Regions from separate parts of the Streptomyces canus genome, predicted to be linked through region 2. Evidence: riboswitches for the same ligand, from Rfam matches in the RefSeq annotation. Region 2 holds a riboswitch; each other region holds the start of a gene.

Region 1 (7,505 bases), 230 kb from region 2:
CATCTCGGTGAAGACGGTCGAGTCCCATGTCTCGGCGGTGCTGCGGAAGCTGCAGCTGTCCAACCGGCACGAGCTGACCCGGTGGGCCACGGCTCGGCGGCTGGTCTGACGGTCACCCCACCCGCGTCGCCCCCGCGAACGGCATCTCGTCGATCGGTGCCACCCGCACCGGCGCCGAGGGGTTCGGGGCGTGGATCATCCGGCCGTCGCCGATGTAAAGACCGACGTGACTGATGCCCGAGTAGAAGAACACCAGGTCGCCCGGGAGGAGTTCGGAGCGGGAGACGCGTTGGCCGGCACCGATCTGCGCGTAGGTCGTGCGGGGCAGGGAGATGCCCGCGGAGCGGTACGCGGCCTGGATGAGGCCCGAGCAGTCGAAGGCGTCCGGGCCGGTGGCGCCCCAGACATAGGGGCTGCCCAGTTTGGAGTAGGCGTAGGAAACGGCCTCCGCGGCACGGGAGTTGGGGGCTCCCTCGGTGGCCGCGCCGGGGGCCGTCAGATCCTCGCGCGCGCCCGAAGCGGCCCGGGAGGCGCGGTCCCCGCCCGCCTGCAACCCCGCCCGTTCCCCGGCCGGCAGCTGGGACATCAGCCGGCGGGCCGCGCCCAGTTTTCCGGTGATCGTCTGCTTGTGGCGCTTCAGCTCAGCCTGACGCGACTTCAGCGAGGCCAGCTCGACGTGCGCGGCCCCACGCAACTGCTCGATCTCCCGCAGTTGCCGGCGTACGTCCGCCACGGAGGCGGCCTGACGGGTACCGGCCCGTTCGGCGAACTCGGCGCTGTCCAGGTACCGGTCGGGGTCGTCGGTGAACGCGAGCTGCATCGCGGGGTCGAGGCCGCCGCCGCGGTACTGCGCCGCGGCGATCGTACCCAGCGCGTCCCGTGCCTCGTTGAGCTGCTCCGTCCTGCGGGCCGCCTCGTCCCGCAGGGTGCCCAGCCGGGTCTCGGCGGCCTCCGCCTTCTCCTTCGCGCCGTTGTACTTCTCGGTGGCGGCCTCGGCCTCCTGGTACAGCTGGTCCACCTTCGCCTTGACCTGGGTCGGTGTGAGCTGCGGCTCGGCGTGTCCGGTCCCGTCGAAGCCCGTCGCCGTCGCCGCCCCCGCGAGGGCGATCGTCGCTGCCGTACGGACCGTGTGGCCGCCGGCCGAGCGCCTGCGGGACTTGCGGTGCGCTGCCACGTGGACTTGCACGTCCTTTCCTCGACCGCCCGCCCGTCCCGGGCTTCACGGACGTACGGACGCCAGGGGGAGCGGCCGTACGACCGCCCGGGGCGGTGTGCGCGTCCGGCGGCGGCCTGCACAGGGGAGCGGGCCGCCGCCGGACCTTTCTCGGCGGTGGTGGCCGACTGCCGCCCCTGGCCCGGGCGGCGGTGGGGAGCCGGTCACCTGGTGGAGGACGCTAAACCTGACCGTGACGGGGAGGTAACGCGTTGTGCGGAACTGCCGCCAGGGGACCGCCGGTTGACCGAAGGTGACCGTGATCGCGGGCCGGCTCCGTCGACTTCGCGCGGTGCGCTGACCGAAGTCGGGATTCCGGGACCCAGGGCGGGTGCCGAATGCTATGGGCCGCATATATGCAAGATCTCTCAAGGGGCCGGTGCGGGTGCGGCTCGCGGCCCGGCATAGGCTCCGGCCTCATGGACGTACTCATCCATCTCTTCGTCGGCCTGCACATCATCGGCATCGCCGCGCTGCTCGGCGGGTTCCTCACGCAGATGAAGGCGATGGGCCGGGGCACCGCCCGATTCGTCCCCGCGATGCTGCACGGTGCCGCGACGATGCTGGTCACCGGGGTGATCCTGGTCGGCCTCAACCAGGCCGACGACCAGCACGTCAACAACATCAAGATCGGCGTGAAGCTCGCCCTGCTGATCGTGATCCTCGGCCTCGTCTATGTGAAGCGGGACGACGAGACAGTGGACAAAAGCCTGTTCGGCCTGGTCGGCGCGCTGACCACGGCCAACATCTTCATCGCGGTGCTGTGGACCTGACGGCGGCACGGGCGGAGTCGACCGCCCCCACGGCGACGGCCGCCCAGGCCGCCACCGAGATCCACAGCAGCACCTCACCCGGAGTCTCGAGCCACGGGACATCCAGGGTGGCGGAGACCGACAGGGTTGCCGCCGCGGTCATGCCCATGGGGAACACGGTGGCCCAGCGGCGCGCGTCGTAGCGCGGGCGCGGGCGCACGAACTCGGCCACCAGCAGTACGGCGTACCAGGCCAGGTCGAGCACCAGCAGGGCGACGGTCACCGCCCGCAGGACGCCGTGGTCGTCGTCGTTCCACAGGTACAGGCGAGCGCTGTCGGCGGCGATCAGCTGCGAGCCGGCGAGCGCCGAGATGGCGAGCGCGCCGCCCGCGATCCACTGGTCGCCCGGTCCCTCCAGCACCTGGCGCAGGTCGAAGCGGAAGAGCGCGAGGCCGTAGAGGACCAGGCCGAGCCAGAACAGTACGAGCGCCGTGTGCGCGAGCCATGCCGCCGACTCGGCCGCGGCGAGCGTGGCGCAGAGGACCGCGAGGCCCTGGGTGGCCACACAGCCGAGGAACACCCCGCCGGGCATCCGCCGCTTCCCGTGCTTGACGACGAGCATGATCAGTACCGGCCACAGCAGCGCGGACAGTGCCAGCAGCGCCTCGGCGAGGGTGTGACGGCCGAGCTCGGAGAAGCGGGTGCCGAGGACGGTGGTCGCCGCCACGGCCGTCAGGGCGCCCGGTGTCCCGGCGTCCGCGAACCATCGCGCGCGCTCCCGCAGCAGGCGTACGGCGACATCGGCGGCCAGCCCCAGCCAGGCCGCACAACCGATCACCAGGGCGACCCGGGACAGCGTCTCGTGGTCGGCCAGATGCAGCCCGACCGACACGATGCCGGTCGCCATCACGGCGGCCCCGGCCGCGGGCGGGCGCCGCGTCCACCAGACGCGCAGGGGAGAGTGCGGGGAGGTACCGGACATGTGCCGATGCTAGGAAGCTCCGCCTGCCGATCCGGAGGGGCGCGCACGCGCGCGTGCGGAAATCGCGGAAATACGCGCGGGCGAAGGAGTCCCGCCCGCGCGCTGGTGACCGGCGGTGCCTAGGCGGGGCGCACCACGCTGTGGATCGCCGACTCGCCGTCGTAGTAGATCGACTCCTCGCGGACGTACGCGCCCGGCTTGGGGGCGTGGATCATCATGCCGTTGCCGATGTAGAGGCCGACGTGGCTGATGTCGTCGTAGAAGAAGACCAGGTCACCGGGCTGGGCGTCGGCGAGGGAGACCGTGGTGCCGGCGTTGACCTGGTCGTAGGTGACGCGGGGGAGGTCGACTCCGGCGGCCTTCCAGGCGGCCTGGGTGAGGCCTGAGCAGTCGTAGGAGTCGGGCCCGGTGGCACCCCAGACGTACGGCTTGCCGATCTGCGCGCGGACGAAGGCGAGGGCCTTGGCGGCCTTGGTGGCGTACGAGGAGTCGGTCGCCGTCGACGTGCTCTCCTGTGGGGCGGTGGCCTCCTGCGCGGCCTTCTCCGCGGCCGCCTGCTGCCGCGCCAGCTCGGCGGCCTTGCGGGCCGCCGCCTCCTGCTTCTGCTTCTCGAGCGCCGCGAGCCGCGCCTTCTCCTGGGCCGTCAGCTCCGACAGCATCTCGCGAGCGTCGGCGAGCTTCTTCTGGACGGTCGCCTTGGCCGTCTTCAGGTCGCTCTGCGTCTCGGTGAGCGTCTGAAGGCTCTGGGAGGCCTCCTGACGCTTCTTCATCGTCGCGGACTGCTCGGAGACGTAGTCGTCGACCGCGCCCTTCTGGCGGTTCGTCAGACGCCCCATCAACTGCGTCTGGTCGAAGTAGTCCTGAGGGGTGTCGGCGAGCAGGAAGGTGGCCGTGTCGGGGGCCGCGGCGCCGGTGCGGTACTGGGCGGCGGCGAAGGAACCGAGCTCCTCCCGCGCCTCGTTGAGCTTCTCGGTGCGCCGGGCGACGTCGTCGAGCAGCGTGTCGACCTGCTTGCGCTGCGTGGCCGTCTTCTCCTTGGCCGCGTTGTAGTTGTCGGTCGCCGACTCGGCCTGGCGGTAGAGGTCGTCGACCTTCTTCTCCACCTCTTCGAGACTCGGCTTGTCATCGGCCGGCGCGGCGTTCGCCGACTGGGACAGCAGGGCCACGGAGGTGAGGGCGGCCGTCGCGAGGGCCGGGGTCCGTATGCCTGCTACGCGCGTACCCACGGGACGCGACTTGCGGTGCGACGCCAAGGGAGGCGACTCCTTCCGTGCTCCGCCTGCCGAGTTAGCTGTCGGGTTCGGGCGAGATGCTTCGGAAGGTTTGCCCTACGGCGCTCCCTGAGCGGGAGTCGGCCGATTCACCCCAAGTTCGGTGGGTCCCCGGCTCCGGGCGCGCGGCGGCGCTGCGGACTCGGCGGAGGCCGTGCGGCCCGGCGACGTTCGCCGGTGGGGGTCGTACGGCCTGCCCGAACGGTAGCCAACGGGTGTGGCCCCTGTGAAGGTTGATGTTCGATATGCCCGATACATTTTCGTGACCTTGGCCTCATGCGTCGCTCCGCGTGGCCGATCCGGAGTGATCTGCCATGGCTTGGGCGTATTTTCTTCGGAGTGGCATTGCCCACCCGTGTCGCGGCGTCGCCGAGGCGGGCCGGACCAGCCGGACCTGCGTCGGACTCCGCTCTGCCGTCACCAAGATCTACCGGGTCGGGGCGCGTGGAAGCACCGCCGGTTGGTGCAGGGGCTCCCCTCGGGCGCTGTACGGCGAGGCCTGGGGTGTCGAGACCTACGCCCTGCCGGAGGCCGGAGGCCGGGGTGCGGGGTGTCGGCAGGCTGCTGCGCGTCGGCCCCTGGACCGGCCCGACGCCGGCGAGATGCACGTCAGCGGGCTCCTCGCCGACGTCACGACCAAGGGCGGGCAGGCGCCTGGCGGCCAGGTCTGGAAGATCATCGGGCTCTGATCCGAGTGGATGTTCTCGGGGCGGCGGCGGGGTGTCAGTGGGGCACCCTAGACTCGGAGAGCGATGAGCAGCCTCTTTGACGACAGCTTCCTGGCGGACCTCCAGGCCCCTAGGGCCCATGGGGAAGAACCGCCGCCGCCCGAGGACGAGCACGTACCGGAACCCGTTCCGGACGATCTGTTCGGTGGGAAGTTCGACGTGCCCCCGGACCGGGACCCGTACTACCGCGACGGTGCCCCCCGCCCGGTGGTGGACCCGGCCGCGCTCCTGGACGGGCTGAACGAGAACCAGCGCGCGGCCGTGGTGCACTCCGGCACCCCGCTGCTCATCGTGGCCGGCGCCGGCTCCGGCAAGACCCGGGTGCTCACCCACCGCATCGCCCATCTCCTCGGCGAGCGCCACGTCCACCCGGGTCAGATCCTCGCGATCACCTTCACCAACAAGGCCGCGGGCGAGATGAAGGAGCGCGTCGAGCAGCTCGTCGGTCCGCGCGCGAACGCGATGTGGGTGATGACCTTCCACAGCGCGTGCGTGCGGATCCTGCGGAGGGAGTCGAAGAAGCTCGGGTTCACCTCCTCCTTCTCGATCTACGACGCCGCCGACTCCAAGCGGCTCATGGCCCTGGTCTGCCGCGACCTGGACCTCGATCCCAAGCGGTTCCCGCCGAAGTCCTTCAGCGCCAAGATCAGCAACCTGAAGAACGAGCTGATCGACGAGGAGGACTTCGCCGCCCAGGCCACCGACGGCTTCGAGAAGACCCTCGCCCAGGCCTACGCCATGTACCAGTCGCGGCTGCGCGAGGCGAACGCCCTCGACTTCGACGACCTGATCATGACCACGGTCAACCTGCTCCGGGCGTTCCCCGATGTCGCCGAGCACTACCGCCGCCGCTTCCGGCACGTCCTGGTCGACGAGTACCAGGACACCAACCACGCGCAGTACGCGCTCGTGCGCGAGCTGGTCGGTACCGGCGAGCACCCCGTCGACGTACCGCCGGGTGAGGACGACCTGCCGCCCGCCGAGCTCTGCGTCGTGGGCGACGCCGACCAGTCGATCTACGCCTTCCGCGGCGCGACCATCCGCAACATCCTCCAGTTCGAGGAGGACTACCCGGACGCGACGACGATCCTCCTGGAGCAGAACTACCGCTCCACCCAGACGATCCTCACCGCCGCCAACGCCGTCATCGAGCGCAACGAGTCCCGCCGCCCCAAGAACCTGTGGACCAACGCGGGCGCGGGCGCGCGCATCACCGGTTATGTCGCCGACACCGAGCACGACGAGGCGCAGTTCGTCGCCGACGAGATAGACCGTCTCACCGACGCGGGCGACGCGAAGGCCGGCGACGTGGCCGTCTTCTACCGTACGAACGCCCAGTCCCGTGTCTTCGAAGAGGTCTTCATCCGCGTCGGCCTGCCCTACAAGGTCGTCGGCGGCGTCCGCTTCTACGAGCGCAAGGAGGTCCGGGACGTCCTGGCCTACCTGCGCGTCCTCGCCAACCCGGAGGACTCCGTGCCGCTGCGCCGGATCCTCAACGTCCCCAAGCGCGGCATCGGCGACCGTGCCGAGGCGATGATCGACGCCCTCTCCCAGCGCGAGAAGATCAGCTTCCCGCAGGCCCTCAAACGCGTCGACGAGGCGTACGGCATGGCCGCGCGCTCCACCAACGCCGTGAAGCGGTTCAACGTGCTGATGGAGGAGCTCCGTACCGTCGTCGAGTCCGGCGCGGGCCCGGCGACCGTCCTGGAGGCGGTCCTCGAACGCACCGGCTATCTCGCCGAGTTGCAGGCCTCCACCGACCCCCAGGACGAGACCCGCATCGAGAACCTCCAGGAACTGGCCGCCGTGGCCCTGGAGTTCGAGCAGGAGTCCGGCGAGGGCGAGGCCTCCGTCTCCCTCTCCGACTTCCTGGAGCGGGTCGCCCTGGTCGCCGACTCCGACCAGATCCCCGACGAGGACGAGGACGGCTCCGGGGTCATCACCCTGATGACCCTGCACACCGCCAAGGGCCTGGAGTTCCCGGTCGTCTTCCTCACCGGCATGGAGGACGGCGTCTTCCCGCACATGCGCGCTCTCGGCCAGACCAAGGAGCTGGAGGAGGAGCGGCGGCTGGCCTACGTCGGCATCACGCGTGCGCGTGAGCGGCTGTATCTGACCCGGTCCGCCCTGCGCAGCGCGTGGGGGCAGCCGTCGTACAACCCGCCCTCCCGTTTCCTGGAGGAGATCCCGGCGCAGCACGTGGACTGGAAGCGCACCGGTCCGACCGCCGCTCCCGCGGGACCGGTCTCGGGGGTGGCCGCCTCGCTGTCGTCCTCCCGTTCCCGCTCCTCGGCGTCGGGCGCGTCCGGCTTCGCGACGCGCAGGACCTCCGAGAAGCCGGTGGTGGCGCTGGCCGTCGGTGACCGAGTCACCCACGACCAGTTCGGGCTCGGCACAGTGGTCGGAGTGAAGGGCACGGGGGCGAACGCCGAGGCGACGATCGACTTCGGGGAAGCGAAGCCGAAGCGACTGCTGCTGCGGTACGCGCCGGTCGAGAAGCTGTAGCCGCGGGGGGGGCTGGGCCCGAGGTTCTACGTCGGGTCCAGCCCGTGGCTGCGC
Region 2 (7,505 bases):
TGCTCCAGCGCGGGGTGCGTCCGCAGGGCGGCCAGCGCCTCCGCGTGCCGGGCGTCGTCGGTGAGGTCGGAGTCGAGCAGCTCGCACAGGGCGATGTCGTCGGCCAGACCGAGGCGGGCGGCCCGCTCGCGCAGCCGCAGCACCGGCATCGTGGGGATGCCCTCGCGCAGGTCGGTGCCCGGCGTCTTGCCGGACTCGTGGGAGTCGGAGGCGATGTCCAGGACGTCGTCGGCGAGCTGGAAGGCGACGCCGAGACGCTCGCCGTACTGGGTGAGGACGTCCACGACGGTCTCGTCGGCACCGGACATCATCGCCCCGAAGCGGCACGAGACCGCGACCAGCGAGCCCGTCTTGCCGCCGAGCACGTCGAGGTAGTGCTCGACCGGGTCCCGGCCGTCCTGCGGCCCGGCCGTCTCCAGGATCTGGCCGGTGACCAGGCGTTCGAACGCCTCCGCCTGCACCCGGACGGCCTCGGGCCCGAGGTCGGCCAGGATGTGCGAGGCGCGGGCGAACAGGAAGTCGCCGGTCAGCACGGCCACCGAGTTGCCCCAGCGGGTGTTGGCGCTGTCGACGCCCCGCCGGACCTCGGCCTCGTCCATGACGTCGTCGTGGTACAGCGTCGCGAGGTGGGTCAGCTCCACCACCACGGCCGACGGCACCACGCCCGGCGCATAGGGATCCCCGAACTGGGCAGCGAGCATCACGAGGAGCGGACGGAACCGCTTTCCACCCGCGCGCACCAGATGCTGGGCGGCCTCCGTGATGAAGGGAACCTCACTCTTGGTGGCCTCGAGCAATCCCTCCTCGACAGCCGCCATTCCGGCCTGGACATCGGCTTCCAGAGCCTGGTCCCGCACGCTCAGCCCGAACGGCCCGACGACGGTCACGAGGGGTCTCCTGTCTGCTGGTGTCCCACTGGCGGTTATACGGAATGTCGATAGGTCGCTGCCATCACTCAAGTCAGCGTATCCGGTCATCTTTGGATCACCGATAGCGCCCGCCCCGTCCATGCCAGGCGGTATCGGATCACGACCGGTATGTTTTTGATCACCTTAAAAGGACGGATATCTATCGACTTGTAGGGAAGTAGCCGCCCGTGTCCCGAACCGAAGTCGAGATCGAGCCCGAAGAACCCGGCGGCAAACCCTCCCCCGCGGACGACACCGCGTTCTTCGGCCAGCCCAAAGGCCTGCTGACCCTCTCCGGTCTGGAGGTCTGGGAGCGCTTCTCGTTCCTCGGCATGCAGGCCATCCTCGTCCTGTACTTCGCCGACACGCTCGCACACGGCGGTCTGGGCATGTCGGCCGGAACCGCCGCGTCCGTCTCCGCGGCCTACGGCACTCTCGTCTACCTGGTCTCCGTCGCGGGCGGCTGGCTCGCCGACCGCATCCTCGGCTCGTACCGCGCCGTGCTGTGGGGCGGCGTCCTGATCGCCTGCGGCCACTACGCCATGGCCGTCCCGACCGGCACCATGACCTGGGTGGGCCTCGGCCTCATCAGCGCCGGCACCGGGCTCCTGAAGCCCAACGCGGCCACCATGGTCGGCAAGCTCTACGCCACGGACGACGACCGCCGGGACGCGGGTTTCGCGCTGTACTACATGGCGATCAACATCGGCGCCTTCGCGGGCCCGCTCATCACCGGCTGGCTCGGCGAGCACAAGGGCTGGCACTGGGGCTTCTCGGCGGCTGCGATCGGCATGACCTTCGGCCTGATCCAGTACGTCCTGGGCCGCCGCCACCTGGCCGGCCGCAGGGCCGCCGCCGAGTTCGCGCTCGCGCCCGGGGCGATGAGGCGGGCGTTGCGGCTGATCGTCGCGGGGATCGTCGCCGCGGCGGTGATCGCCACCGGTCTGGCGCTCGCCGGCCTGCTCACCATGGACCGCTTCGTCGACCTGCTCACCCTCGTCTCGGTGGTCGCCCCGGTCGTCTACTTCGCGGTGATGTTCGGCAGCCCGCGGGTCACGCCGGAGGAACGCGGCCGTCTGCGGCCGTACATCGTGCTCTTCCTCGCCTCGACGGTCTTCAACTTCATCCTGTTCCAGGCGTATTCGACGATGATGCTCCTCGCCTCCACGAACGCCGGGACGACGATCCTCGGCTTCGACTTCCCGGCGAGCTGGTACGCCTCCGCGCTGGGCGCCTTCGAGGTGGGGCTCGCGCCCGTGGTCGCCGCCCTGTGGGTGCGCATGGGCCACCGCCAGCCGCACGCGTCCCACAAGATCGCCGCCGGAGTGGTCCTCGGCGGCCTGTCGTTCCTGCTGATGGTGGTGCCGACCAGCGGAAACGGCAGCGACGACTACCTGATGTCCGCCTGGTGGATCGTCGGGTCCTACTTCCTGCTGGGCCTCGGCGACATCCTCCTGGAGACCTCCGGGATGTCGGCCACCACCAAGCTCGCCCCGGTGGCCTTCGCCGGCCAGACCATGTCCCTGTGGTTCCTGTCGCTCGCCCTGGCGAACGGCATCCAGGCCCAGACGGTGAAGCTCTACGACGACGTCTCGCACCCGGCCTACTTCGGCGTCAACGGCGCGATCGCGGTGGCCGCGGGCCTCGCGGTGATGGCCGCCGCACCCTGGCTGCGCCGCACCATGCACCCGGTGCACTGAAACCGACGGGACCCCACCGATGCACATCCGTACGTCCTTCCCCTACGAGACGACCCACGACGACGTCCGTATCCCGCTGCCGGACGGGACGCTCCTGTACGCACGCGTGTGGCGACCCCTCACCCCCGAACCGGTACCCGCGATCCTCGAATACCTGCCCTATCGCCTCACCGACTGGACCGCTCCCCGCGACTGGCAGCGCCACCCCTGGTACGCGGGCCACGGCTACGCCTCCGTGCGCGTCGACGTGCGCGGGCACGGCAACAGCGAGGGCGTGCCGGGTGACGAGTACTCCGCGACCGAGCTCGCCGACGGCGTCGAGGTCGTCAACTGGCTGGCCGCGCAGCCCTGGTGCGACGGCAGGGTCGGCATGTTCGGCATCTCCTGGGGCGGCTTCAACTCCCTCCAGATCGCGGCCCTCGCACCCGAGCCGCTCAAGGCGGTCGTCACGGTCTGCTCCACCGACGACCGCTATGACAACGACGTGCACTACATGGGTGGTTCCGTCCTCGCGGTGGACATGCACGCCTGGGCGGCGACGATGCTCGCCTTCGTCTCCCGGCCGCCGGATCCGCTCCATGTCGGCGACGGATGGCGGGACATGTGGCTGGGGCGGCTCGAACAGGTCGACCCGTTCCTCCACACCTGGCTCGACCACCAGACGCGCGACGCCTACTGGCGCCACGGCAGCGTCTGCGAGGACTACGGCGCGATCGACGCGGCCGTCCTCGCGGTGGGCGGCTGGCACGACCCGTACCGCGACACGGTCCTCAGACTCGTCGAGCACCTGCCCGCCGAGCGCGTGCGGGGGCTCATCGGTCCGTGGTCCCACCAGTACCCGGACCGCGGCCTGCCGCCCGGCCCGGCGATCGGCTTCCTCCAGGAGACCCTGCGCTGGTGGGACCAGCACCTGAAGGGCGTCGACACCGGCATCATGCGGGAACCGCTCCTGAGGGCCTACGTGAGCGACTCCCACCCCCCGGCCACGGTCTACGACACCCTGCCCGGGCGCTGGGTCGGCGAGCCGACGTGGCCTTCCCCGAACGTGACGACGGTGTCGTACGGCCTCCAGGGCCCTGCCGTCCTGGTCCGCTCCCCGCAGCACACGGGTGTGGACGCCGGCCGTTTCTTCCCGTTCGGGAACGACGCCGATCTGCCGCCGGACCAGCGGGAGGAGGACGCGCGTTCGGCCTGCTTCGAGTTCGCGGTGGGTGAGGAGACGTGGGTGCTCGGGCGGCCGCGGGTGCGGCTCAGGGTGACCTCGGAGGTGTCGCGCGGACAGGTCGTCGCGCGACTGTGCGACGTCGCCGCGGACGGGTCGTCGACCCTGGTCACGCGGGGCGTGCTGAACCTCTCGGCACGCCATGGGCGGGACCGGGCGGTGCCCTGGGAGCCGGGCGCGACGCAGGAGGTGAGCTTCGAACTGAACGGCATCGGGCACGCCTTCCCGCCCGGCCACCGCATCAGGCTCGCCGTTTCCTCGGCGTACTGGCCGTGGATCTGGCCGCAGCCCGGGTCGCAGGCGGGATTCACGCTGGAGCCGGCGGGGAGCTTCCTCGAGCTGCCGGTACGCGCGCGTGAAGCCTCCTCGGACATCGCGTTCGAGGAGCCGGAGCAGTCCGAGCCGCTCGGCGTGAGCCACCCCGCGACCTTCGACGAGCCGCGCCCCGAGCGCCTGGTCGTCCGTGACGTGGCCAAGGGTGAGTGGCGTCTTGAGGTCGACCCGCGGTACGGCGGCACGCGCGTGTACCCCGACGGCCTGGAGTTCACCGAGGACGCGCTGGAGACGTACACGATCGACGAGAACGACCCGCTGTCCGCCCGCACCCGCTCGGACTGGTCGATCCGGCTGCACCGCCCGGAGCTCGCCTGGGAGGCGACCGTCCGGACCCGCTCGGAGATCACCTGCGACGGGACGGACTTCCACGCCTCGAACGAGGTCGTCTGCACCGACGGCGGTGAGGTGGTCTTCCACCGGACGTGGGAGAAGCGGATCCCACGGACGGCCGGTTGACCACGAGTTGAGCACTCTTGACCGTTTTACCCCTCTTGCGCTCCGCTGTGACTTGGCCCACGCGGACAGGGGAACGGGCGCCGATCCGGAATCTGCCGATCCGCCTTTGCCGACACCCCAGTTGAGGCTTGGCGACCGCAAAGGATCAAGTGCCCCAAATGCCTCCTACCAAGGTCAATAGGCATCGCATGTGAATTCGCCACTTGTTCCGGACATGTGCTCTCGCATACGTTCCCGGCCTGTCGGGCGGACGCCGAATCCTGCCACCGCCCGTACACCCACCGAGAAACCAGGGCAGGAGCGGGGGACCCAGGTAAGCCGCCGGACCGGGCGTCTTCGGACATACCGGTACGGCTCGGGGTGAAGTCATGCCTTTCGTAGGCGTGGCCGGGCAACTCCAGCCCGAACCCGACAGCTCACCTCGCAGGCGCCGGAGAGGAACTTCGCCATGTCTGCTGCCGCTCAGCACCGACGCACCCGTACCAGCCGTCTCGTCCGCAAGCTCGCCGTCGTCGGCACCGGAGCCGCCGTACTCGCGCTCCCCCTCATCGGCGCGACCAGCGCGTCCGCGGCCACCCCGACCGTGCAGACCGCGGCCACGCTCGGCTACCCCGACACCCTGGACGGCTGGATCCGCGCCTCCCTCGCCGTCATGGCGGAGCACGGGATTCCCGGCTCCTACGACGGCATCTACCGCAACGTCATCCGTGAGTCCTCCGGCAACCCCTGGGCCATCAACAACTGGGACTCCAACGCGGCCGCCGGTACCCCCTCCAAGGGCCTGCTCCAGGTGATCGACCCGACCTTCAACGCCTACCACGTGGCCAACACGTCGTGGGACCCGTACGACCCGGTCGCGAACATCACCGCGGCCTGCAACTACGCGGCCCAGCGGTACGGGTCCATCGACAATGTCTGGGGCGCCTACTAGGCCTCGGGAAACAGTCTTTCGAGGACGACGGCGATGCCGTCGTCCTCGTTCGACAGGGTCACCTCGTCGGCCACGGCCCTGAGTTCGGGGTGGGCGTTGGCCATCGCGACGCCGTGGGCCGCCCAGTCGAACATGGGAATGTCGTTGGGCATGTCCCCGAAGGCGATCGTCATCCCGGGCCCCAGGCCCAGGTGTTCGGCGGCCAGCGCGAGGCCCGTCGCCTTGGTGATGCCGCATGGCTGGAGTTCGACGGTCCCGGGCCCCGACATGGTGACCGTGGCCAGTGAGCCCACCACCGAACGTGCCGTGACCGCCAACTCGTCGTCGGACAGGTAGGGATGGCGCAGCAGCACCTTGCTGATCGGCTCGCACCACAGGTCGTCGCGCCGGCCGACCCGCACGGCCGGCAGGGTCGGATGGGGCATCAGATAGCCCGGCTCGATGAGGGTGAGCCCGTCGACACCGTCCTGGTCGACGGCCGCGTACACCTGGCCGACCTCGGCCTCGATCTTCTCCAGCGCGGTCTCGGCCAGTTCCCGGTCCAGGGTCACCGACCACAGCAGACGGTCCGCGCCGGCGTCATACACCTGCGCGCCCTGCCCGCACACCGCGAGCCCCGTGCTGCCCAGGACGTCGAGGAGCGGCCGCACTCTGGGCGCCGGCCGTCCCGTCACGACGAGATGCCGGGCCCCACCCGCGGCCACCCGCGCGAGGGCGGCCAACGACCGGTCGGAGAGGGTGTCGTCGGCGCGGAGCAGCGTGCCGTCCAGGTCGGTGGCGATCAGTGCATATGCGGGGGAGGCGGCCATGATCAGAGAATACGGATGGTTGGCCCCTGCGACTCGACGCGAACCGGACGGCTGCTGCTTTCACATCCGTTGACCGCAGTTCCGGTTCCGGCGGTACGGCGGCACGGGACGGCCCCACCGGCATGCGCCAGGAGACCGGGCACGGCCGGTCGGGGCATGTCCCGTGCGGCTCCGCCCTGTTGACGCGGCGGCCGGCCGGGGGGCGGTGCGGAACGGCCAGGCCTCCGTGCGCCGCGTCACCATGCGTTGCCGTGCGCCCGCCTGCGTCGTGCGGGCCCGTCATCGCACCGCGCCTCGGCGGAGCGCTACGCCGAGTCCCGGAGCACCAGTTCCGTCGGGAGGATCACCCCGGCCGTGTCCTCGCCGGCGATCTGGGCGAGGAGCATGCGGACCATCTCGGCGCTGATGCGGTCGAAGGGCTGGCGCATGGTGGTGAGGGCGGGATCGATGGCGGTGGCCGCGGGTGAGTCGTCGAAGCCGCCGACGGTGATGTCACCCGGGACCGAACGCCCTGCCTGCTGAAGGACGTTGACGACACCCAGGGCCATGAGGTCGGAGGCGACGAAGACGGCGTCCATGTCGGGGGCCTGTGCCAGCAGGCGGCGGGCCGCCCGTTCGCCGCCGCTGCGCCGGAAGTCGCCCTCGACCACGAGCGCCGGGTCGTAGGGCAGGCCCGCCTCGGCGAGCACGTCCCGGTAGCCGGCCAGCCGGTCGGGGCCGCCCGGCATGTCCAGCGGCCCGGTGACCATGCCGACGCGGCGCCGGCCCCCCGTGAGCAGATGGCGGACCATCTCCTGCGCGCCCTCGCGGTCGGCGGCCGCCACGTAGCTCACCTTGGAACCGAGCCCTATCGGCTTGCCGCACACCACCAACGGGATCCCGGCGTCGTGGAGTTCGGCGGCGACCGGGTCACCGCTGTGGTTGGAGAGCAGCAGCACGCCGTCGACGTGACCCGAAGTGATGTACCGGGTCAGCCGGCGCCGGTCGTCGTCGCTCTCGGCCAGCATCAGCAGCAGCGGGATGTCGTGCTGGGCGAGCCGCTCGGTGCAACCCCGCAGCAGGACGTTGAAGTTGGGGTCCTCGAAGAACTTCTCCTGGGGTTCCGTCAGCAGGAACGCCACCGAGTCCGACCGGCCGGTACTG
Region 3 (7,505 bases), 2.8 Mb from region 2:
GTCGTGGTGTTGCAGTTGGCGCCGTAGCCCGAGTAGTACGTCTTCAGGTAGTCGTACTCCGCGAGCGCCCCGCCCCGTCGGGTGGCGAAGAGGTCGTCGGGAGACCGGACGTCGACCGCGTTCCAGAAGTTGTTCAGGTCGGACACCCGGTCGTTGGCTCCGCCCTCGGAGACAGGCGTGGCGGTGTACTCCAGGACGTACGGTCCTTCGAGCGGCTGCCTGAACCAGATCGTCGCGCCGGCGGGCACGTCGACCTCCAGCACTCCGCGCTGCGCGGTGACCGTGCCGCCCTGCTCCAGTTCGACGGCCCAGCGGCCGAGGCCGTGGCGGAAGTCGTCGTGGGCGATGAGGCGACGGTGGTGGGGCGACGCGCTCGCACCGGCTGCGGGGGCGAGGGCGGCCAGGGCGGAACCGGCGACGAGGGATCCGAAGGCTCTACGCGTGGTCGTCATGGGAGACGGCTCCTTCCGGGAGCCCGGGCACACGAAGAGTCTGTGCGCCCAGGCGGCAGCTGGTGTACGTGGATTGCGGCGAGCAGCGCACGGTCCGGGCGACTCGGTGATGTGGTCGGCGGGCGCGGAGACGAACCCGCTCAGCGGGGCGGCCCTGGCGTGCATCAGTGCCGGCCTCCGGGAAGGGCCACGATCCGGTCCGCCACCTTGCGGTGCCCTGGGCGCCCGGATGGACGGTGCCGTTGAAGTCTCCTGGCGCCGCGTCGAGCCCGCCCGTTGCCGGCCCGGATCGCCCTCCGCCGCCCGAAGCTCTCAACACAGCGACCTCCGAAAGCCCCAGAAAGCGCTTGCACCACCACGGAGTTCACTCTGTCCCCACCCTCCCCCGCCTGTCGACGCCCTGAGCACGTCTGCCACAAGAACGCAATGAAATGATCATGAAGGCGCAGAGCCGCTCAGCGGGAACACCGAAGGCCGGACCCGGGGATCGGGGTCCGGCCTTCGGTGGCACAGGGGGGCGTTGTCAGCCGACGGCGACGCCCTTCGAGCGGAGGTAGGCGACCGGGTCCACGTCGGAGCCGTAGTCCGGCGTGGTGCGGATCTCGAAGTGCAGGTGCGGGCCGGTGACATTGCCGGTCGCACCGGAGAGGCCGATCTGCTGGCCCTCGGTCACGGTCTGACCGGCCGAGACGGAGAGCTGGGACAGGTGGGCGTACTGCGCGTAGTAGCCGTCGTTGAGCTTGATGACGACCTGGTTGCCGTAGGCGCCGCCCCAGCCCGCGGAGACGACCGTGCCCGCGGCCACGGCCTTCAGCGAGGTGCCGGTCGGGACGACGAAGTCGACGCCGGTGTGGTAGCCGCTGGACCACATGCTGCCCGCCACGCGGTAACCGGTGCCGATGGTGGCACCGGTGACCGGCAGGGTGTAACCGCTGGAGCTGGTGGTGGCGGAGCTCTGGGTGGCGGCCGTCGAATTCGCGGACGACTTCGACTCCGTCTTCTTCGCCTTCGAGGAGGACGAGGAAGCGGAGGACTCGGTCTTCGTCGTGCCCGTCCTGGCCTTCTTGCCGATCGAGAGCTTCAGACCGGGGTGGATCAGTGACGGGTCGTCGCCGATGGCAGAACGGTTGTCGGCGTACAGCTTCTTCCAGCCACCGCTGACGTTCTGCTCATCGGCGATCTTCGAGAGATAGTCGCCGACGCGCACCGAATAGGTGCGCACCGTCGAGGTCTTCGCGGCGTTCTTCTTCGCGGCCGTCTTTTCGGCGGACTTCTGCGTGACAGGAAGCGACTGAACGGCCTTTTCCGACACGGACTGAGAGGTGGCGGCGTGCGCGCCGGTGGCCCCCATGAGCGGGAGGGCGAGAGCGGCGCCTCCGGTTCCGGCGACGGCTATCGAGCGGACGAAGCGCTGGGACTTCGGACGGCGGTGCTTACCCTTCGCGGGCATGGTGAATTCCTCTCCGGCGCCTGCGAGGTGAGCTGTCGGGTGCGGGCTGGAGATGCCCGGCCGCGTCGAGACGCGACTTAACCCCAAGCCGTTCCGGAGACCGGAACAGGCGGAACTACCTGTGGGTCCCCCGCTCCTGCCGTGCACGGGTGAGTGAGTGAGCGGAATCCGTTCGGCGGCAGGATTGGGCGTCCGACCGGATCGGTGGCGAACGTAAGCGAACAAGACGCAAAGGGACAAGTGAGAGGTTCCCTGCGTATGCGTTCCTGTTGATCGCTTAAGAGAATTACCGGTCACCCTGCGTGAATCGGACGCCCGTTACCCGGCCCGAATCCCTTGGAAAAACCTGCGAATTACGTGAACATGACGGGCGACACACCGTCACGGATATGACGCTCCTCACGTCACGAATTCACAGGAACCCTGACTCCGGAAGGAATTGGAAGGAAGCTATTAATTCGGACAGAAGCCCTAGATGCGTCGCAGTCGGATAACCGTCGCATCGAGGTCACCGCGCAAACCGGTACGAAGTCCGTGATGCAGCAGTACGGCCCCTCGGTGCACTTCGCCCGTTTCGGGGCATTCATACGACGCTGTCGGGTCGAGTCCGCGCAGCCGCAGCGCCGGGACGGGCTCGCCGTACTGCTGCGCCTGGAGCCAGGCGAGGACGACGGTCTCGTCTCCGAGGGCGTACTGCACCGCGCTCAGCCCGCCCCGCGGAGGCCGCAGCCGGTAGAGGTCGCCGCGCTGCACCAAGGGCCGGATCTCCTTGTAGAGAGCCACCCACCGTCCGGCCTCGGCGAGCTCCTCCTCGGTCCACTCCGCGAGGTCCCCGCCGACCCCGAGCACCCCGGCCATCGCACTCACGAACCGGAACCGCAGCGAGCTCACCCGGTCGTTGAGCTGGGTGTTGGGGCTGTCGGTGACCCAGGCGGCCATCACGCGCGCGGGGTGGATCTGGCTGAAGCCGTACTGAATGGCCAGGCGGTCGAGCGGGTCGGTGTTGTCCGAGGTCCACACCTGGTCGGTGCGGCTGAGCACCCCGAGGTCGATCCGGCCGCCGCCACCCGAGCAGGACTCGAAGGCGACGCCCGGGTGAGCTTCCCGCAAGCGGTCCAAAAGGGCATAGAAGCCGTGTACATGGTCGACCCACAGACGCTGCGGATAGGGGTCACCGGGCCAGCCCGCGTCCGTGAAGCAGCGGTTGAAGTCCCACTTCACATAGTCGATCGGGGCCGAGGAGAGCAGGGTGTCGAGCTGCCCCCACAGGTACTCCTGGACGTCCTCGCGCGCGAGGTTCAGCACGAGCTGATTGCGGAACTCCGTCCGCTTTCGTCCCGCTTGGTACTGCACCCAGTCCGGGTGGGCACGGTAGAGCTCGCTGTCCGGGTTGATCATCTCCGGCTCGACCCAGATGCCGAACTGCATGCCGAGCCCGTGCACGTGCTCAGCGAGCGGCTTGAGTCCGTTCGGGAAGCGGTCGGGGTTGGGCGCCCAGTCGCCGAGCCCGGACCGGTCGCTGGTGCGGGCACCGAACCAGCCGTCGTCGACCACGAACAGCTCGACGCCCATCTCCGCGGCCCGCCGGGCGAGGGTGCCCTGCTGCTCCTCGGAGATGTCGAAGTTCGTGGCCTCCCAGGAGTTGAACAGCACGGGACGGTCCTCGTCCGCGCCCGGGATGACGTACGCCCGCTGGTAGGCGTGCCAGGCACGGCTCGCCCCGCCGAACCCGCTGTCGCTCCAGAGACCGGCGAAGACAGGGGTCGTGAACGACTCCCCGGCCGCCAGCCGGAGCAGACCCGAGTCGTCGTATCCGGCGCCCCCGGTGATCTGAACGCGCGCGTCGGGCAGTTGCGCGACGGCGATCCGCCAGGACCCCGACCAGCCGAGGGCGACACCGTAGACCTCGCCGCGCTCCTCGGTGGCGTCGGTGTCGAGGGCGACCCAGGGCAGGTGCTGGTGCCCGGTGTGGCCGCGGCGGCTGCCGATGACCTTCTCGCCGTAGGTGAGGGGGGTCTGCGTGAGCAGGGACTCGGCGGCCCAGCGGCCGTGCAGCTGGGAGAGCCGCCAGCCGTCCTCGCGGTCGGGCAGGGTCCAGGTGGCGGAGTCGGCGCGCAGCAGCTCGACGGGTGCCGGGTCCTGGTTGTCCAGGGTCACCCAGCGCTCCAGGACGTCGTGGCGCATCCGGTAGTGCAGCGTGACGGTCAGCCCGCCGTCGCGGAACCGCAGCCGCAGTTCGTCGCCCTCGGTGTCGTACGCCTCGAAGCTCCACTCGGTGCCGCGCCGCTCGTCGGTGCGCACGGACAGGGCCGGGCGTGTGAAGCGGGGGCCGCCCTCGACGGGGTACTCCTCGCGTCCGTCGAGCGGGGCCTCGAAGGGCCGGTAATCGGGCAGCGGGCTCACCGCGAGGGCCTCGGCGTCGGCGAGGGCGATCCGCGGGCCCCAGTGCAGGTGCAGCAGCTCGTCCTCGGCGGTGAGGTGCAGGGCGTAACTGCTGGTCGGCCCGGACAGAATCCATGTACGGCCGTTCTCGGCGATCTCCAGCATCGTGCTTCCCTCACAGATTCGAACAGGTGCCAACAGGTGCACTCAGGCACCAACATCATCAATGGCCACCCGCCCCGGCTGCAACGGCTGTGGACAAGTCATTGCCGGCCCTGTGGACAACTCATTGCCCCAGGAACCCATGTCGTATGGTCGAGAGCGTGCCCGTCGACGAGCAGCGCCGACGGTGCCCGGCTGGGAGGAGCCCCCGTGACGCAGCAGATCCCGTCGACCGAACCGGAGCTGGCAGGTGTCCGCAACTTCCGTGACGTGGGCGGACTGCGGACGGCGGACGGACGGCGGGTGCGGTACGGCGTGCTGTTCCGCAGCGGTCACCTGGCGCACGCGACGGAGGACGACGCGGCCTTCCTGGCCTCCCTGGGTCTGCACACGATCTTCGACTTCCGCAACGCGGCGGACCAGAAGCTGGAGGGCCCGGACGTCGAGCTGCCGGGCGTCGCCAATGTGAACCTGCCGCTGAGCGACCCGGCGGAGGGCACCTGGTTCTGGAAGATGGTCCGCGACGGGGACATAGAGCAGCTGCGCGAACTCCTCGGCGACGGCAGGGCCGCGCAGCGGATGATCAACTCCTACCGCACGATGATCAAGGAGCGCACCGCCGAGCACTCCCAGGTGCTGCGCTCTCTCGCCGAGGACAGCGTGCCCGCCCTCATGCACTGCGCGGCCGGCAAGGACCGCGCGGGGCTGTCCGTCGCGGTGACCCTGCTCGCCCTGGGCGTGGAGCGCGAGGCGATCGTCGCCGACTACCTGGAGTCGAACGCCAAGCACCGCCGCTACAAGGTGCGCCGCACCAGCACCTCCGCCGACGCCTACTCCCCCGAGGTCATGGAGCTGCTCAGTCCCCTGTTCGAGGCGCGCGCCGAGTACCTGTCGGCGGCCTTCGAGACCATCGAGGAGACATGGGGCAGCGTCGAGGTGTATCTGGAGGAGGGCCTCGGCCTGACTCCCGAGATCCGCGAGCGGCTGCGGGACCGGCTGCTCGACTAGAGCCGTACGGCCGCTACTGTCCGGCCCCCACCTCGAAGAGGAAGTAGATGAAGGCCGCGAAGACGTGGCCGACGGCGATGTAGACGATCAGGCGCACCCACAGGGCGCGGGGGAACTTCTCCTCCATGTCTTTCATGGGGTCTCTCCAGGGGTGGGGCCCAGGCACAGCGTGGCCGTGGGACTCTGCAACAGGGTGTGGACGAACAGGAGCTCGACTCCGTCGGGATCCTGGGCGGCGATGCGGTGCGGGGTCAGCGAGTCGAAGTGCGCGCTGTCGCCCGGGCCGAGCCGATGCGTGGTGTCACCGAGGCGCAGCCTGAGCCGCCCCTTGAGGACGTAGAGCCATTCCTCGCCGGGATGCACCCGCACGATGTCGCCCTGCGAACCGTGCGGCACCCGCACCCGCAGGGCCTGCATCCCACGGCCGGGCGCGCCGGCCTGGACGTACGTCCAGCCGCCCGCCTCGGTCGCCTCCATGTCGGCCGCGCGCACGACGGAGTCCCGCTCCGCGACCGTCTCGCCGAGCAGTTCCGAGACCGTCGTACCGTAGATACGGGCCAGCGCGAGCAGCATCGGCAGCGAGGGCTGGCGCTGACCGGTCTCCAGCCGGGAGAGATGGGCGGGTGACAGCCCCGCGGCACCGGCCGCGGCCTCCAGGGTGAGGGAGGCGCGGCGGCGCAGGGCGCGAAGCTGAGGAGCCACCGAGGGCAGCTCCGTGAAGGCTTCCGAAGAGCTCATACCTTCATTGAGCCGGAGTATTGCCTCTAGGGCAATTTTCTTGCCTTAGAGGCAAAAAGCTCCGGACGGGCCGCTACCGGTTGGCCACCGCCTGCTTCACCAGCGTCTTGCCGAAGTCCCACATCAGCCCGCTGCCGCTGTGCGCGTCGTCCATCACGTCGGTGAACGCGTCGACGAACCGGTCCACCTCCTTCTCCCCGACGACCAGCGGCGGAATCAGCTTGATGACCTCCAGATGGTCGCCGGAGACCTGGGTGAGGATCCGGTGCCGCTGCAGGAGGGGGACGACCACCATCTGCGCGAACAGGCCCTTGCGCGCGGCCTGGAGCATGGTCCAGCGGCTGCGCAGCTTCAGCGACTTCGGCCTGCCGAACTCGATGCCGATCATCAGGCCACGGCCGCGGACGTCGGCGAGCAGCTCGTACTTGTCGACCAGCGCCGTGAGCCGGGACCTCAGCAGGTCGCCCGTGACGCGGGCGTTCGCGACGATCTGCTCGTTCTCCATGACCGAGAGGACCGCGAGGCCGGCCGCCATCGCCTGGGCGTTGGATCCGAAGCTCGCCGAGTGCACCAGCACCCGGTCCATCGACGAGTAGACCTTCTTGAAGATCCAGTCCTTGCCGAGGGTGGCGCCGACCGGCACATAGCCGCCGGAGAGCGCCTTGGCCACGCACACCAGGTCGGGCTCGACCCCGTCCTCGTGCTGGTAGGCGTAGAAGTCCCCGGTACGGCCGAGCCCCGTCTGCACCTCGTCGGCGATGAGCAGCGCCTTGTGTTTGCGCAACAGCTCCTGCGCGGCCCGCAAGTAGCCGGGCGGGGCCTCGTGCACCCCCTTGCCCTGGATCGGCTCCACGACCAGGGCGGCCACGTCGCCCTTCTTCAACTCCCGTGCCAGTGCGTCGAGATCGCCGAGAGGAACGGCGGTGTCGGGCAGCAGGGGCGCGAATCCGTCCCGGAAGCCCGACTCGCCGTTGACCGACAGCGACCCGGTGGTCAGCCCGTGGAAGGCATGGTCGCAGTACAGCACCCGGGGCTTCCCGGTGGCGTAGCGGGCGAACTTCAGCGCGGTCTCCACCGCCTCGGTGCCGCTGTTGCCGAAGAACACCCGGTCCAGGTGCGGGCTGTGGGCGAGGAGCTTCTCGGCCAGCAGCCCGGGCAGCGGCTGGCAGTCGAAGCGGGTGAGGTCGGCGAGCTGGGCGTCGAGGACGTCGTGCAGTGCCGTGCGGACGACGGGGTGGTGGCGCCCCAGGCCCATGACGCCGAACCCGGCGAGCATGTCCAGGTAGTCGTTGCCGTCCGCGTCCCAGAAGTAG
Region 4 (7,505 bases), 1.6 Mb from region 2:
CGAGCGGGCTTCTACGGCTTCACCAGCTCCAGCGCCAAGGCGATCGCCAACGCGACCAACAAGACCGACCTGCCGGGCAACCTCTGGTACGCGCTGTGGGACAAGCAGAACACCACCACCGCGGACTGGCCCTTCGGCGCCACGCAGTACACGGATCACAGCCGTGGCCACCAGTACCTCGTGAACAGCAAGGAGTCGCGCAACGGCTACACGATCACCGTGGACCGGGACGCGTGGGACGGTCCGGTGGCCATCACCGGCTGACGGCAACCACGCGCGCGTGGCGCGGCGGTGCCCGAAGTCCTGGTGAATCGTTGGTCGAATGGGTTGGCCAGAGCCGGTCCCCTGCCTACCATCGATCACCGCAAGACCTTGTGCACCGTCGCACAATCTCCTCGGGAGGCCTCCTTGCACCGCCGTCGTCGCACCGCGCTCGTCCTCTCCGCCGCGCTCGCCGCCGCGGCACCCCTGCTCACCGCGTGTGGAAGCGACGCGCATCCCGGCGCCGCGGCCGTCGTCGGCGGGCAGCGGATCACTGTCGCGCAGCTGGAGAACCGGGTGACCGAGGTGCGGGACGCGCAGCGGGAGGCCGTCACCGACGAGGCCCAGTACGCGCAGGCCGTCGCCAAGACCGGCACCCTCACCCGCGACGTCCTGCACGGTATGGTCCTCGATCAGGTGCTGCACCGGGCGGCCGAGAACGCGGACGTGTCCGTCACCCGCAAGGAGGTCCAGGAGCTGCGCTCCGGCCTGGAGGAGCAGGCCGGCGGTGCCAAGGGCCTGGAGAAGGCATGGCTCCAGCAGTACGGCATCGCCCCCGAACGCCTCGACGAGAACCTCCTCCTCCAGCTGGAGGCCCAGAAACTCGCCGGAAAGCTCGGCACCGACACCGGCGACCCCGCCTTCTGGAACGCCCTGAGCAAGGCGTCCAAGCAACTCGACGTCGACCTCAACCCGCGCTACGGCACCTGGGACGTCGCGAAGAGCACCCGCGTCGACGCGAAGACCCCGTGGGTGCGGGAGGTCACGACGGCGGGCAGCGAGCAGAGCGCGTAGCGGGACCGAGGCAGCCCGCACCCGGGGATCAGCCCGACGTAGCGGGGCAGCCCACACGGCAGGCGGATGATCGTACGATCGCCCCGCCATCCCCCGCCTGTGGACAAACCGATCGCCCCGTCGACGCCGTGCGTTAGCTTCGAACTGTGAACGCAACCGGCTTCGAGCCCGCCCCTGACCAGGACCCGGACACGGCGTCCGCCCCCGGCCGCATCGTCCTGCTCACCACCAGCCACCGCGTCGCCCCCGGCCTGTTGTCCTGGCCCGCCTGGCAGGCGCTGCACGCCGCAGACCATGTTCTGTGCGCGGACGGAGCCCATCCCCAGCTGCCGTATCTGCGGGAGGCGGGGATAGCGGTCGACGAGACGTCCCCGACCGCCGAGGAGCTGGTCGGAGCGTGCGCGGGCGGACACACGGTGGTCGTCGTGGCCACGGGCGAGGGCGAGCCGGCCCTCACGGACGGTCTGGCACGCCTCGCCGGATCCGGACGCATACAGATGCCCGAGCTGGAGCTGCTCCCCGCCTCCTACGACCTGCCCGGTGCCCGGCTCCTCGACCTCGTCCAGGTCATGGACCGGATCCGCGCCGAGTGCCCGTGGTCCTCCCAGCAGACCCACGAGGGCCTCGCCAAGTACGGCATCGAGGAGGCGTACGAACTCGTCGAGGCCATCGAGGAGGGCGACCGCGACGAACTGCGCGAGGAACTCGGGGACGTCCTGCTCCAGGTCGTCTTCCACTCCCGTATCGCCGAGGAGGACCCGGACGCCCCCTTCTCCGTCGACGACGTCGCCGGCGGCATCGTCGCCAAGCTCATCCACCGCCATCCGCACGTCTTCGGCGACGAGACGGCCAGCACGCCGGAGGAGGTCAAGGCGCACTGGCTGCGCACCAAGGCGATAGAGAAGCAGCGCAGTTCGGTGACCGAAGGCATCCCGCTCGGCCAGCCCGGCCTCGCCCTCGCGGCGAAGCTGGCGTCGCGGGTTCGGACGGCGGGCCTGGACGTCCCGCTCCCGAAGACCGAGGGCATCGGCTACGAACTCCTCGTCCTGGCCGCCCGCGCCGAGGCGGAGGGCGTCGACCCGGAGGCGGCCCTGCGCGCGGCGGCACGGCTGTACCGGGACGCGATCCGGGAGGTCGAGGCACCCCACCCGCCGGATAACGTCAAGGAGTGACCGACCAGCCCTCAGCCACCCCCGCCGACCCTGCGACCCCCGGCACCCCCGCGTCCCCCGCCGTCCCCGCCGCCACGACTCCCGCCCCCGAGTTGTTCTCCTGGGAGTTCGCCACCAACCCCTATCCCGCCTACGCCTGGCTCCGCGAGCACGCCCCCGTGCACAGGACCCGGCTGCCCAGCGGGGTGGAGGCCTGGCTGGTCACCCGGTACGCCGATGCCAAGCAGGCCCTCGCCGACCAGCGGCTCAGCAAGAACCCGGCGCACCACGACGAGCCCGCGCACGCCAGGGGCAAGACGGGTATCCCGGGGGAGCGCAAGGCGGAGCTGATGACGCATCTGCTGAACATCGACCCGCCGGACCACACCAGGCTCCGACGGCTCGTCAGCAAGGCGTTCACACCCCGGAGGGTCGCCGAATTCACGCCGCGGGTGCAGGAGTTGACCGACCGCCTCATCGACGGGTTCGCGACCACCGGCACCGCCGACCTCATCCACGACTTCGCCTTCCCGCTCCCCATCTACGCGATCTGCGACCTGCTCGGCGTCCCCCGCGAGGACCAGGACGACTTCCGGGACTGGGCGGGCATGATGATCCGTCACGGAGGGGGGCCGCGCGGCGGGGTCGCGCGGTCCGTGAAGAAGATGCGCGGCTATCTCGCCGAGCTCATCCACCGGAAGCGGGAAGCGCTGCCCGACGAGCCGGCCCCGGGCGAGGACCTCATCTCCGGACTGATCCGCGCCTCCGACCACGGCGAGCACCTCACCGAGAACGAGGCCGCGGCGATGGCGTTCATCCTCTTGTTCGCCGGCTTCGAGACCACCGTCAATCTCATCGGGAACGGCGTGTACGCCCTCCTCACCCACCCCGAGCAGCGGAACCGGCTGCAGCAGTCCCTGGTCGCCGGGGAAAGAGGCCTCCTGGAGACCGGTGTGGAGGAGCTCCTGCGATACGACGGCCCGGTCGAGCTGGCCACCTGGCGGTTCGCCACCGAGCCCCTGAGGATCGGCGGTCAGGACATCGCGGCCGGTGACCCGGTGCTCGTCGTGCTCGCGGCGGCGGACCGGGATCCCGAGCGGTTCGCCGACCCCGATGTGCTCGATCTGTCCCGCCGTGACAATCAGCACCTCGGTTACGGCCACGGCATCCACTACTGCCTCGGTGCCCCGCTCGCCCGTCTGGAGGGGCAGACCGCGCTCGCCACCCTCCTCACCCGTCTCCCGGACCTGCAACTCGCGGTGGATTCAGCCGATTTGCGCTGGCGTGGGGGACTCATCATGCGTGGACTGCGCACTTTGCCCGTGGAGTTCACGCCCGTCCGGTAATCGACCGAGGGGTCCGGCCTATCCCCGCACGGGGCCTCGTAAACATGACGTGCCCTCAAGTCTGTGATCTTCACGTGATCTACGCGGCATTAACTTGTGACAAGTGATCGAATCCCTATACGTTCACGGACCAGCGCGGTGCCCTGCACCACCCGCCGCGCAGGTCCCTGCTCTCTCGGGAAAGGTCCCCCCATGCTCTCCGGGAACGGTCGTCACCGTCGCCCCCGTCAGGCTCCGGCTCTCCTCATTGCGGCCGGTGTGACGGGATCCGCCATCGCGATCCCACTGCTCGGGGCGACCGGAGCGAGCGCCGCCACCGGCACCACCTGGGACCGGGTCGCGGAATGCGAGAGCGGCGGCTCCTGGAGCGCGAACGACGGCAACGGCTACTACGGCGGCCTCCAGATGTCCCAGGAGAACTGGGAGAAGTACGGCGGCCTCGAATACGCCAAGACCGCGGATCTGGCCAGCCGCAACCAGCAGATAGCCGTGGCCGAGAAGCTTCTCGCGGACCAGGGCATCGCCGCGTGGCCGACCTGCGGTCTGCTCAACGGTCTCAGCAAGGACTCGAGCTCGGCCGATGTCGACACGGGTGTGGAGAGCGGGACGCCCTCGGCCTCCGCGTCCGGCTCGTCGGAATCATCCGGTTCGTCCGGTTCCTCCAACTCGTCGGGCTCCGGAGAGTCTTCCGGTCTGCTCGGCGCGCTGGACGGTTCGTCCACGACTCCCTCGCCGTCGGCCACCCCCTCCAGCGGTGACAAGGGTTCCGGCAAGTCGGACAAAAAGAACTCCTCGGGTTCCGAGGGTTCCGCCGCGGAAGGGGCGCAGTCTTCCGACAGCTCACCCGTGGTGAACCCAGAAGAGGACGAAGCGGACAAGTCGTGGCAGGAGGGCAGCTCTTCGGCCCTCGTGGACGTCGGCGCCCTCGGCTCCGGCAAGCACCGGGGTGGCAGCGCCGAGGAGAATGCGACGAAGAGCGCGGCCTCCTCCGCGGCCGGCCGCCACGCCGCCCGTACCTACACCGTCCAGGAGGGCGACTCCCTCGCCTCCATCGCCGACTCCCTTGGCCTCGACGGGGGATGGCGCGCCCTCTATGCCGAGAACAAGGACCGCATCGGGGCCGACCCGAGCAACATCGTCGCCGGTCAGACGCTCGACACAGGGGCTGAATAGGGCGGAAAAGCCCAGAAAAACAGCGGGAGTTCACGTCACACTTCGCACCGAATGTCCACTTTGGTGAAAGTGTGGGATGAGTCTCAGAAGCCCTGATCGTCTTTGAAATTCCGCCGAACGCGTGTCTACGGTCGTCACCGCTCGGCAACCCGAGCCCCGTCTGTCGCAACGCCGAATCCTGCCAGCGGCCGTACGGGAACAGTCGTCGCTTAACAGCGCCGTAGGCAGGAGCGGGGGACCCAAGGTAAGTGCCGGGCCCAGCAGTTGAGCTGGAACCGGCTTGGGGTTAAGCCGTGCACCGGGAGGTGCGCGGCCGGGCAACTCAACCGGCCCGAACCCGACAGCTCACCTCGTAGGCGTCGGTGAGGGGATCCACCATGCTGTTTTCCGGCAAGGGCAAGCACCGTCGTCCGTCCAAGGCCACTCGCGCCGCCGCGCTCGCCGGTGTCACCGGTGTCGCCATCGCCGCCCCGCTGATGGCGGCCGGCAACGCCTCCGCCGCCACCGCCTCCGAGTGGGACACCGTCGCCCAGTGCGAGTCCGGCGGCAACTGGTCCATCAACACCGGCAACGGCTACTACGGCGGTCTGCAGTTCTCGGCCTCCACCTGGGCCGCGTACGGCGGCACGCAGTACGCCGCGCAGGCCAACCAGGCCAGCAAGTCCCAGCAGATCGCCGTCGCCGAGAAGGTCCTCGCCTCGCAGGGCAAGGGTGCCTGGCCGGTCTGCGGCACCGGCCTGTCCAGCGCCACCTACAGCGGCGGCAGCAGCTCGTCCTCCTCCAACAGCTCCTCGAACACGAGCAGCCGTTCGACCGAGGAGCAGAGCGCCTCCCGTTCGACCGACCGTCCGGCGGCCAAGAAGACCGTCACCACCCCGACCGGCAAGAAGGTCAAGAAGGGCGACGGCGAGTACAAGGTCGTCAAGGGTGACACCCTCAGCTCGATCGCCGAGAAGCACAAGGTCAAGGGCGGCTGGCAGAAGCTGTTCAAGCTGAACAAGGACATCATCACCGACGCCGACTTCATCTACCCGGGCCAGCAGCTGCACCTCAAGTAAGGCCCAGCTGAACCACAGCGCCCTCACATCCGTGTCCTTCACGATGAAGGCCTCGTGAGGGTCCCCCCGTCCCCACGGGCTCCCCGCTCCGGTGCGTGTTCCCCCGTACGCACCGGGGCGGGGTTTTTTCATGCGCCGCCCCGGGCCGTCTTTGTTCAGTTCAGAAACAATTTACTTTCGGTTCTGTCCACGGGGCGGTCCACACGGTGGCCGATCCCCCGGAGCCGGTTAGGCTCGGTCTCGCAGAACCCACCGCGGTCCCGGCGGACCGTGTCAGACCCCAAGAAGGAGATGCTCGTGCCGTCCATCGACGTCGTCGTAGCCCGGGAAATCCTGGACTCCCGAGGCAACCCCACGGTCGAGGTCGAGGTCGGCCTCGACGACGGCAGCACGGGTCGTGCCGCCGTCCCGTCCGGCGCCTCCACGGGTGCCTTCGAGGCCATCGAGCTCCGCGACGGTGACCCCAACCGCTACCAGGGCAAGGGTGTCGAGAAGGCCGTCCTGGCCGTCATCGAGCAGATCGGCCCGGAGCTGGTCGGCTACGACGCCACCGAGCAGCGCCTGATCGACCAGGCGATGTTCGACCTGGACGCCACCGACAACAAGGGCTCGCTCGGCGCCAACGCCATCCTCGGCGTCTCCCTCGCCGTCGCCCACGCCGCCTCCGAGGCCAGCGACCTCCCGCTCTTCCGCTACCTGGGCGGCCCGAACGCGCACCTGCTGCCGGTGCCGATGATGAACATCCTGAACGGCGGCTCGCACGCCGACTCCAACGTGGACATCCAGGAGTTCATGATCGCCCCGATCGGCGCGGAGTCCTTCTCCGAGGCGCTGCGCTGGGGCACCGAGGTCTACCACACCCTCAAGAAGGTCCTGAAGAGCAAGGGTCTGTCCACCGGCCTCGGTGACGAGGGCGGCTTCGCGCCGAACCTGGAGTCCAACCGCGCCGCCCTGGACCTCATCCTCGAGGCCATCAAGGAAGCCGGTTACATCCCCGGCGAGCAGGTCGCCCTGGCGCTCGACGTCGCCGCCTCCGAGTTCTACAAGGACGGCAAGTACCAGTTCGAGGGCAAGGACCGCTCCGCCGCCGAGATGACGGAGTACTACGAGGAGCTCGTGGCGGCCTACCCGCTCGTCTCCATCGAGGACCCGCTGTTCGAGGACGACTGGGCCGGCTGGAAGGTCCTCACCGACAAGCTCGGTGACAAGGTCCAGATCGTCGGCGACGACCTGTTCGTCACCAACCCGGAGCGCCTGGCCCGCGGCATCGACGACGGCGCCGCCAACGCCCTGCTCGTCAAGGTGAACCAGATCGGCTCGCTCACCGAGACGCTGGACGCCGTCGAGCTCGCCCAGCGCAGCGGCTTCAAGTGCATGATGTCCCACCGCTCCGGCGAGACCGAGGACGTCACCATCGCCGACCTCGCCGTCGCCACCAACTGCGGCCAGATCAAGACCGGCGCCCCGGCCCGCTCCGAGCGCGTCGCCAAGTACAACCAGCTCCTGCGCATCGAGGAGATCCTCGACGACGCGGCCGTGTACGCGGGCCGCTCGGCCTTCCCGCGCTTCAAGGGCTGACCCCGGCAGGGCTAAGCCTTCGCCAGTCGTACGTACGTCCCCGTACCGGTCCCGTACCGTGTGCGGGGACGTACGCACGTAGAAGGGGAGGCGGAAAGCCGATGGCCGTGAAGGACCGGGACCGTTTCTCCACCGCGACCAGG

The links. A riboswitch is a leader RNA that binds a small molecule or an ion and turns the genes downstream of it on or off. The one in region 2 is predicted to bind cyclic di-AMP.
Region 1: linked by a shared signal. The riboswitch ahead of OG841_RS18525 (C40 family peptidase) and the one ahead of OG841_RS19665 (transglycosylase SLT domain-containing protein) in region 2 are both predicted to bind cyclic di-AMP.
Region 3: linked by a shared signal. The riboswitch ahead of OG841_RS07550 (M23 family metallopeptidase) and the one ahead of OG841_RS19665 (transglycosylase SLT domain-containing protein) in region 2 are both predicted to bind cyclic di-AMP.
Region 4: linked by a shared signal. The riboswitch ahead of OG841_RS27275 (transglycosylase family protein) and the one ahead of OG841_RS19665 (transglycosylase SLT domain-containing protein) in region 2 are both predicted to bind cyclic di-AMP.

Annotation. Positions count from the first base shown of each region.
Region 1 covers NZ_CP107989.1:4,139,540-4,147,044, reverse strand. The annotation lists gene OG841_RS18545 (response regulator transcription factor) at 1-109, shown strand, start outside; gene OG841_RS18540 (C40 family peptidase) at 113-1,174, opposite strand; gene OG841_RS18535 (hypothetical protein) at 1,633-1,986, shown strand; gene OG841_RS18530 (tellurite resistance/C4-dicarboxylate transporter family protein) at 1,964-2,947, opposite strand; gene OG841_RS18525 (C40 family peptidase) at 3,067-4,200, opposite strand; cyclic di-AMP (ydaO/yuaA leader) riboswitch at 4,209-4,376, opposite strand; gene OG841_RS18520 (hypothetical protein) at 4,533-4,907, shown strand; gene pcrA (DNA helicase PcrA) at 4,971-7,451, shown strand; gene OG841_RS18510 (M23 family metallopeptidase) at 7,478-7,505, opposite strand, start outside.
Region 2 covers NZ_CP107989.1:4,365,212-4,372,716, forward strand. The annotation lists gene OG841_RS19650 (polyprenyl synthetase family protein) at 1-887, opposite strand, end outside; gene OG841_RS19655 (peptide MFS transporter) at 1,097-2,608, shown strand; gene OG841_RS19660 (CocE/NonD family hydrolase) at 2,628-4,622, shown strand; cyclic di-AMP (ydaO/yuaA leader) riboswitch at 4,892-5,067, shown strand; gene OG841_RS19665 (transglycosylase SLT domain-containing protein) at 5,071-5,553, shown strand; gene OG841_RS19670 (HAD family hydrolase) at 5,550-6,362, opposite strand; gene OG841_RS19675 (LacI family DNA-binding transcriptional regulator) at 6,668-7,505, opposite strand, start outside.
Region 3 covers NZ_CP107989.1:1,614,681-1,622,185, forward strand. The annotation lists gene OG841_RS07545 (DUF6250 domain-containing protein) at 1-452, opposite strand, end outside; gene OG841_RS07550 (M23 family metallopeptidase) at 976-1,902, opposite strand; cyclic di-AMP (ydaO/yuaA leader) riboswitch at 1,905-2,076, opposite strand; gene OG841_RS07555 (alpha-galactosidase) at 2,374-4,449, opposite strand; gene OG841_RS07560 (tyrosine-protein phosphatase) at 4,657-5,454, shown strand; gene OG841_RS07565 (DUF6126 family protein) at 5,468-5,590, opposite strand; gene OG841_RS07570 (helix-turn-helix domain-containing protein) at 5,587-6,192, opposite strand; gene OG841_RS07575 (aspartate aminotransferase family protein) at 6,266-7,505, opposite strand, start outside.
Region 4 covers NZ_CP107989.1:5,946,319-5,953,823, forward strand. The annotation lists gene OG841_RS27250 (glycoside hydrolase domain-containing protein) at 1-264, shown strand, start outside; gene OG841_RS27255 (SurA N-terminal domain-containing protein) at 409-1,056, shown strand; gene OG841_RS27260 (nucleoside triphosphate pyrophosphohydrolase) at 1,203-2,228, shown strand; gene OG841_RS27265 (cytochrome P450 family protein) at 2,225-3,553, shown strand; gene OG841_RS27270 (transglycosylase family protein) at 3,746-4,726, shown strand; cyclic di-AMP (ydaO/yuaA leader) riboswitch at 4,933-5,100, shown strand; gene OG841_RS27275 (transglycosylase family protein) at 5,104-5,784, shown strand; gene eno (phosphopyruvate hydratase) at 6,076-7,362, shown strand; gene OG841_RS27285 (FtsB family cell division protein) at 7,464-7,505, shown strand, end outside.